One region of the Actinomadura sp. NAK00032 genome, then DNA from elsewhere that is predicted to be linked to it. Evidence: riboswitches for the same ligand, from Rfam matches in the RefSeq annotation. Region 1 holds a riboswitch; the other holds the start of a gene.
What was found. Region 1 has a riboswitch for thiamine pyrophosphate ahead of thiO (glycine oxidase ThiO). Riboswitches for the same ligand answer to the same signal wherever they lie in the genome.
Positions count from the first base shown of each region.

Region 2: another riboswitch for thiamine pyrophosphate. It lies ahead of thiC (phosphomethylpyrimidine synthase ThiC); the one in region 1 lies ahead of thiO (glycine oxidase ThiO).

Region 1 is NZ_CP054932.1:3,206,052-3,210,115, reverse strand. It holds gene HUT06_RS15065 (helix-turn-helix domain-containing protein) at 1-92, opposite strand, end outside; gene HUT06_RS15060 (NAD(P)/FAD-dependent oxidoreductase) at 171-1,388, opposite strand; TPP riboswitch at 1,483-1,595, shown strand; gene thiO (glycine oxidase ThiO) at 1,585-2,712, shown strand; gene thiS (sulfur carrier protein ThiS) at 2,709-2,909, shown strand; gene HUT06_RS15045 (thiazole synthase) at 2,911-3,684, shown strand; gene HUT06_RS15040 (DMT family transporter) at 3,829-4,064, shown strand, end outside.
Region 2 is NZ_CP054932.1:4,425,063-4,429,126, forward strand. It holds gene HUT06_RS20535 (metallophosphoesterase) at 1-138, shown strand, start outside; gene HUT06_RS43875 (TetR/AcrR family transcriptional regulator) at 152-844, opposite strand; gene thiC (phosphomethylpyrimidine synthase ThiC) at 1,015-2,739, opposite strand; TPP riboswitch at 2,735-2,848, opposite strand; gene HUT06_RS20550 (sensor histidine kinase) at 2,983-4,064, shown strand, end outside.

The sequences.
Region 1 (4,064 bases):
CCGAGCCGTTCGGCGGTCTCGCGGAGGGTGAGCCAGTCGCCGGCGAGGGCGTCGGTCCGGGGGTCGAGTGCGCTGTCAACGGTTGCGTGCATCTGCGTCACGCCCCCTTGCTACCACGCCTTCGGAAGCCTCAAACCCTCTGGACAGCCGTTACCCTCCGCCGCCGATCGCTATCCGCGAACGGCCTGCCGGACGGGCACGTCCGGGTCGGCGATCGCCGCCGGGTCCACCGGCGTCCCGGCGGCGATCACCCGCCGCGCCTGCACCAGGTCGCGGGGCCGGTCGACGGTGAGGATCGCGTCGAGGCGGTCGCCGGTCAGCCACACCGCCGCCCACTTGCGGCCGGCCGGGTCGCCGCGGTGGACGAGCCGCTCGGACGCGGCGTGGCTGCCCGCGTACTGCACCATGCGGCCGAACTGCTCGGACCAGAAGTAGGGGGCGGCGTCGTAGCGCGCGTCCGCGCCCAGCAGGGCCGCCGCGGCGGTCTCGGGGGCGTTGAGGGCGGTGTCCCAGTGCTCGACGAGGAGCCGCCGGCCGTAGCGCTCCGACCACCAGGCGGCGCAGTCGCCGACCGCCACGATGTCCGGGCGGAGCGCTCCGGGCTCCTCCTCGCCCTGGTAGACGCGGAACGAGCCGTCGGTGACCACGCCGCGCTCGACCAGCAGCCCGGAGCCGTCCAGCCAGGACACGTCCGGGCGGACGCCGACGCCGACCACGACCTCGTCGGCCTCGATCCGGCCGCCGCCGGCGAGGGCGAGGCCGCCCCGCTCGACCTCGGCGACCTTCACCCCGGTGCGCAGTTCGACGCCGGCCTCGGCGTACCAGGGGGCGGTCAGCGCGCCGATCTCGGGCCCGATCGCGTTGGCGAGGGGCGTGTCGGCCGCCTCCACGACGGTGACGCGGCAGCCCTTCTTCGCGGCGGTGGTCGCGACTTCGGCACCGATCCAGCCCGCGCCGACGATCACGATCCGGGCGCCCCCGGTCAGCCGGGACCGCAGGTCGCGGGAGTCGCCGATGGTCCGCAGCACGTGCTGGCGGCCCTCCCCCGGCAGCGTGACGGGGGTGGCGCCGGTCGCGATGACCAGTCCGTCGAACGGCAGGTCGCCGGCGGTGGTGGCGAGCACGCCGCCGCGCCCCGGCGCGGCGGGCCGCAGCGCGGTCGCGCGCTCGCCGAGCAGCAGCTCGCAGCGCAGCGCCGCCCAGTCGGCGTCGACCGTCGTGTCGTCGGAGTCGCCCGCGAGGACGGCCTTCGACAGCGGCGGCCGGTCGTACGGCCGCTCGCGCTCGGCCGACACGAGCGTCAGCGCGCCCTCGTACCCCTTGCTGCGCAGGGCTTCCACGGCGCGCACGCCGGCCAGCCCGCCACCCACGACGATGACCCTGTCCATGAAGGGCAGCCTAATGCGCCGCCGATTTCGGGTGGACACCTGTCCAGGAGTTGGACGGCGCGATCGAGGTCGTAAGGTAGGGATCAGGTAAAACATCACAGAGCGCGGGAGTCCGGTGCGACCGGGCTGAGAGGGCGGCTGACCGGGCCGCCGACCGCCGGACCTGATCCGGATCATGCCGGCGAAGGGAGCGCGCATGCAGATCGTGATCGTCGGGGCGGGCGTCATCGGCCTCGCCACCGCCTGGCGGACCGCCGCGGCGGGAGGCGGCGGGGTCACCCTGGTCGACCCGTCCCCCGCGAGCGGCGCCTCGTCGGTGGCGGCGGGCATGCTCACCCCGGTCAGCGAGCTGACCTACGGCGAGGAGCCGCTGCTGCGGCTCGGCCTCGCCTCCCGCGACCGCTACGGCGCCTTCGTCGCCGAGCTGGAGGAGCTGACCGGCCTCGGCACCGGCCACCGCACGGACGGGCTGCTGCAGGTCGCGTTCGACGCCGACGACCTGAAGTACCTCGACGACCTGCGCCGCTTCCAGGAGAGCCTCGGCATCCCCGCCGAGGCGCTGACCGGCCGGGAGAGCCGGCGGGCGGAGCCGATGCTCGCGCCCGGCGTGCGCGGCGGGCTGCTGGCCCCCGCCGACGGCTCGATCGACCCGCGCCGCCTCACCGCGGCCCTGCTCGCCGCGTGCGAGCGGACCGGCGTCCACCTCGTCCGCGAGCGGGCCGCCCGGATCGTCGTCGAAGGCGGCGCGGCGGCCGGCGTCGGGCTGGACGACGGGACGGTGCTGCGCGCGGACAGGGTGCTGCTCGCCGCCGGGCCGTGGTCGGGCGACCTGGAGGGGCTGCCGCCCGGGAGCGTGCCGCCCGTCCGCCCGGTGAAGGGCCAGGTGATCCGGCTCCGCACCCGGGTTCCGTTCCTGCGCCGCACGATCCGCGGCCTGGTGAAGGGCTCGTCGGTCTACCTGGTGCCGCGCGCGGACGGCGAGATCGTCCTCGGCGCCACCCAGGAGGAGCTGGGCTTCGACACGCGGGTCACCGCGGGCGGGCTGTGGGAGCTGCTGCGCGACGCCCGCGAGCTGCTGCCCGGCATCACCGAGCTGGAGTTCGCCGAGGTCACCGCCGGGCTGCGCCCCGGCTCCCCGGACAACGCGCCGCTGATGGGGCCGTCCGCGCTGCCCGGCCTGCTGCTCGGCACCGGGCACTTCCGCAACGGCGTCCTGCTGGCGCCGGTGAGCGCCGACATCCTGTCCGCGATGCTGCTGGACCGTCCCGTCCCCGAGGTCGCGGGGCCGTTCGCCCCGGGCCGCTTCTGCGAGGTGCAGGCATGAAGGTGACCGTCAACGGCGAGCCGCGCGAGCTGGCCGAGGCCGCGAGCGTGGCCGAGGCGGTCGCGTCCGTGACCGCCGCGCGGACCGGTGTGGCCGCCGCGCTGAACGACGAGGTCGTCCGCCGCTCCGCGTGGGAGACCACGCCACTGAGCGACGGCGACCGTTTGGAAGTGCTGACCGCCGTGCAAGGAGGCTGAGGTGGAGAAGGACGCACTGGTCATCGCCGGGGAGGAACTGGACTCGCGGCTGATCATGGGGACCGGCGGGGCGCCGAGCATGCATGTGCTGCGGGAGGCGCTGACCGCGTCCGGGACGGCGCTGACCACGGTCGCGATGCGGCGGGTCGACCCGTCGGCGCGCGGCTCGGTGCTGGACGTCCTCAAGGAGTGCGGCATCCGGGTGCTGCCGAACACGGCGGGCTGCTTCACCGCCGGGGAGGCCGTGCTCACCGCCAAGCTCGCCCGCGAGGCGCTCGGCACGGACTGGGTCAAGCTGGAGGTGATCGCCGACGAGCGCACGCTGCTGCCCGACCCGATCGAGCTGGTGGAGGCCGCCGAGCAGCTCGTCGACGACGGCTTCACCGTGCTGCCGTACACCAGCGATGATCCGGTGCTGGCGCACCGGCTGGAGCAGCTCGGCTGCGCCGCGGTGATGCCGCTCGGCTCCCCGATCGGGTCGGGCCTCGGCATCCGCAACCCGCACAACATCGAGCTGATCGTCGAGCGGGCGGGCGTCCCGGTGATCCTGGACGCCGGGCTCGGCACCGCCTCCGACGCCGCGCTCGCCATGGAGCTGGGCTGCGACGCCGTGCTGCTCGCGACCGCGGTCACCCGCGCCCAGGACCCGGCCCGGATGGCCGCGGCGATGCGGCACGGGGTCGAGGCGGGGCGGCTCGCCCGGCTGGCCGGGCGCATCCCGCGGCGCCGCTACGCGCAGGCGTCCTCGCCGTTCGAGGGGCTCGCGACCTCGTAGCAACGCTAAAGCATCGCCTATAGAATTATTCGCTGGACCTGAAACCTGCGCCTTACCAGACTGGGTTCGCTCACCCCGGACATGTCGCAACCTGGCATGTCATTTCGGTGTTCATGGAAACGACCCATACCTAAGGTGCGTGACATGCAGCAGGAGAACACGGGTCGCGTCGACAAGCGCGCGGTCGCCGCCGCCACGGTCACGGTCGTGCTGTGGGCGTCCGCATTCGTCTCGATCCGCAGCGCCGGCGCCGAGTACGGGCCCGGCGCGCTCGCCCTCGGCCGCCTCCTGTCGGGGACGGTCGTCCTCGGCGTGCTCTGGGCGATCCGGCGCGAGGGACTCCCGCCCCGGGCGGCGTGGCCCGGCATCGTCACCGCCGG
Region 2 (4,064 bases), 1.2 Mb from region 1:
CTGCACATCCCCCGGACGATCTGGGCCGGCGGCGTCCCGCACATCGAGGTCTCGGTCGGCTACCCGCGCGAATGGCGCAGATGGAGCGGCGCTCCGCGCGGGCCGCGCCGGATCCTGCCCGTCCCGGAGACGGGCTGACCGGCGGGACCGGCTACGGCCGGCCGGGCGCCATGCCCGTGGCGGCGAGCGACAGCAGCCGCCCGGCGGCCTCCGGCTCCCGCTCGGTGGCCGCCGCGATCGCGCCGGTGAGCCACAGGACGTCGGCGAACGCCGCCTCCGCCGGCGCGTCCCCGGCCCGCTGCGCGCGAGCGAACAGCGCTTCGGCCGCCTCGCACATCGCCCGCCGGGAGGGCGCCGGCTCCGGCCGCCCGGCCGTCGGCGGCGCCTCGTCCCGCGATGCCGCCTCCTCCTTGAGCGCCGCCTCTTCCGTGAGCGCCGCCTCGTCCCGCAGCACCGCCTCGTCCCGCAGCACCGCCTCGTCCCGCAGTGACGCCACGGCCGCGGCGGCCAGCCCGCGGTAGGCCGCCACCTGCGCGGCGAACGCGTTCAGCCAGGTCAGCAGCGCCTCGCCGGGCGCGGGGGAGGCCAGCAGCTCGCGGGCCGCCGCGGCCAGCTCGGCGTAGCCGTCGGCGAGCAGCGCCTCCAGCAGGTGCCGGCGGGTCGGGAAGTGGCGGTAGAGCGTCCCGATGCCGACGCCGGCCTGCCGGGCGACGGCCTCCAGGGACGCCCCGGCCCCGTCGCGCTGGAAGATGTCGCGGGCCGCGGCGAGCAGCCGCGCCCGGTTGCGGCGCACGTCGGCGCGCATCGCGCGCGCGGGGGCCGTCGGCGTGTCGTCGCTGGTCACGTAGTCGTCGGTCCTTTCCCGGCGGGGACGGGCCTGCGGCGATTCGGGGGGATCCGCGGCTTTGGAACGGTCCCTCGATACTAGCCGCGCCGCGCACCCCGGGCCCCGCCGGGCCGCGCGGGCCCGGCGCGGAACCGTCCGCGCCGGGCCCGCGCCGACCTGCGCTTACGTCACGACGGACCGGGCGACAGGGGCAGCTGCACCCGCCCGCCGGCGGCCCGGAACTCCGCCGCCTTCTCGCGCATCCCCGCGGCCAGCGCGGCCTCGCCGTCCAGCCCGCGCTCGTCGGCGTACCGCCGCACGTCCCGGGTGATCTTCATCGAGCAGAAGTGCGGGCCGCACATCGCGCAGAAGTGCGCCGTCTTCGCCGGCGCCGCCGGCAGCGTCGCGTCGTGGAACGCGCGGGCGGTGTCCGGGTCCAGCGACAGGTTGAACTGGTCCTCCCAGCGGAAGTCGAACCGCGCGTCCGACAGCGCGTCGTCCCACGCCTGCGCCCCCGGATGCCCCTTGGCCAGGTCGGCGGCGTGCGCCGCGATCTTGTAGGCGATGACGCCGGCCTTGACGTCCTCGCGGTCCGGCAGCCCGAGGTGCTCCTTCGGGGTGACGTAGCAGAGCATCGCCGTGCCGTGCCAGCCGATCATCGCGGCGCCGATCGCCGAGGTGATGTGGTCGTAGCCGGGCGCGATGTCGGTGGTCAGCGGCCCGAGCGTGTAGAACGGCGCGCCGTCGCACCACTCCTGCTGCCGGTCCACGTTCTCCTTGATCTTGTGCATCGGGACGTGGCCGGGCCCCTCGTTCATCACCTGGTTGCCGTACTCCGCCGCGATCCGCGTCAGCTCGCCCTGCGTGCGCAGCTCGGCGAACTGCGCCTCGTCGTTGGCGTCGGCGATGGAGCCGGGGCGCAGCCCGTCCCCGAGCGACCAGGTGACGTCGTAGGCGGCGAAGATCTCGCACAGCTCCCGGAACCGGGTGTAGAGGAAGTTCTCCTCGTGGTGCGCCAGGCACCACGCCGCCATGATCGAACCGCCCCGCGACACGATCCCGGTCTTGCGGCGCGCCGTCAGCGGCACGTACCGCAGCAGCACCCCGGCGTGCACGGTCATGTAGTCCACGCCCTGCTCGGCCTGCTCGACCACCGTGTCGCGGAAGACCTCCCAGGTCAGCTCCGCCGGGTCGCCGCCGACCTTCTCGACCGCCTGGTACAGCGGGACGGTCCCGACCGGGACCGGCGAGTTCCGCAGGATCCACTCCCGCGTGGTGTGGATGTCCCTCCCGGTCGACAGGTCCATGATCGTGTCGGCGCCCCACCGGGTCGCCCACGTCATCTTCTCGACCTCGTCCTCGATGGACGACGCCACCGCCGAGTTGCCGATGTTGGCGTTCACCTTCACCAGGAAGTTCCGGCCGATGACCATCGGCTCGGCCTCCGGGTGGTTGACGTTCGCGGGCAGCACCGCCCGCCCGGCCGCCAGCTCGTCCCGGACGAACTCCGGCCGCACCCCCTCCCGCAGGGCCGCGAACTCCATCTCCGGCGTGATCTCGCCGCGCGCCGCGTACGCGCGCTGCGTCACCGCGCCGCCGGACGCGCGGCGCGGCCGCCGCGGCGGGACGTCCTCCCGGACGGGCGCCGCCTTGCGGCCGTCGTCCTCGGGCCGCACCGCCCGCCCCTCGTACGGGGCGGTGTCGCCGCGCTCGGCGATCCACGCCTCCCGCAGCGCGGGCAGCCCCCGGCGGACGTCCGTCCGCCGCGACGGATCGGTGTACGGCCCGGACGTGTCGTACAGGACGACGACATCGCCGTTGGTGAGCGGCACCTCCCGCATCGGGACCCGCACATCCGGGCGCGAGCCCTGCAGGTAGGTCTTGCGGGCAGCTGGAACCACACGTTGTGTCATGACGACCCGATCTCTCCCTACGCCGGCATTACCCGGTCAGGTTCATGCGGTCAGCGGCCGTCTCAGCCGCTATCTCAGCCCGGTTCGCCGGACCCCCGCGATCTGTCGCCACCGACGCTAACCCGGACCGCCCCCGTTGCCGCAACCGCGCCCGCCGGGGTAGAACGCGCCCGCGCGAACCCGGCCCGGCCGCGGCGGGGGCGGTGCGCAGTGATCGCGGGGGTCGGGGAAGATGGACGGGTGGTGACGCTGCCCCGGGTCAATGCGACGGTCACGGACGCCCTGCTCGCGATGGTGCTGGCGGCGGTCGCCTTGGCCGCGGCGGCGGTGTGGCCCGGCGTCCGGGAGCTGGACGCGCCCGGCGCGCTGCTGCTGGTCGCGGCGCACGCGCCGCTCGCGGTGATCAGGCGGTGGCCGGCGCCCGCGCTCGCGGCCCTGGTGGTCCTCGTGCTGCCCTACCACCTGGCGCAGTACCAGCACCACGCGCTGGTGCCCGCCGAGGTGGTCGCGCTGTTCGCCTACGCCGTGCTCGGGCGCCGGGTGCGGGTCGTCCTCAGCGTCGTCGCGTTCCTGCTGGCCGTGTGCGTGATCGGGATGGCGATGCGGGCGGGCGGCAGCTCGGTCCGCGAGCAGGTCGCGGTCATCGAGGCCGCGGTGTCGGTGGTGATCGCCGTCCAGGTCTGGCGGGTGCACCGGGCGCGGCTCGCGACCATCACCGAGCGCGCCGAGCGGGCCGAGCGCACCCGCGAGGAGGAGGCGCGGCGGCGGGTCGCCGAGGAGCGGCTGCGGATCGCCCGCGACCTGCACGACCTCCTCGCGCACAGCATCACGCTGATCGGCGTGCAGGCGGGCGCGGCGGCCCACCTGGTGCGCGGCGACCGGCCGCTCGACCGGGCGGAGCTGGCCGACGCGCTCGGCTCGATCGCGGCCACCTGCCGGGACGCCCGCACCGAGCTGCGCGGCACCCTGCAGGTCCTGCGCGGCACCGACGTGGGCCCCACCGGGACGCTGCCCGGCCCGGACGGCATCGCCGACCTCGTGCGGGCCGCGCGCGCCGGCGGCATCGACGTGGAGCTGTCGGACGGCGGCCTCGCGACCGCGCTGCCGCCGGAGGTCGGCGTCGCCGCGTACCGGATCGTCCAGGAGGCCCTGACCAACACTGTCAAGCACGCCGCCGCCGGGCGCGCCACGGTGACCCTGGAGCGGGACGCCCGCGGCCTCGCCGTCCGGGTCGCCGACGACGGCCGCGGGCCGTCCGGCGGCGCGCCGGAGGGGTTCGGCATCCTCGGGATGATCGAGCGGGCCCGCAGCGTCGGCGGCACGCT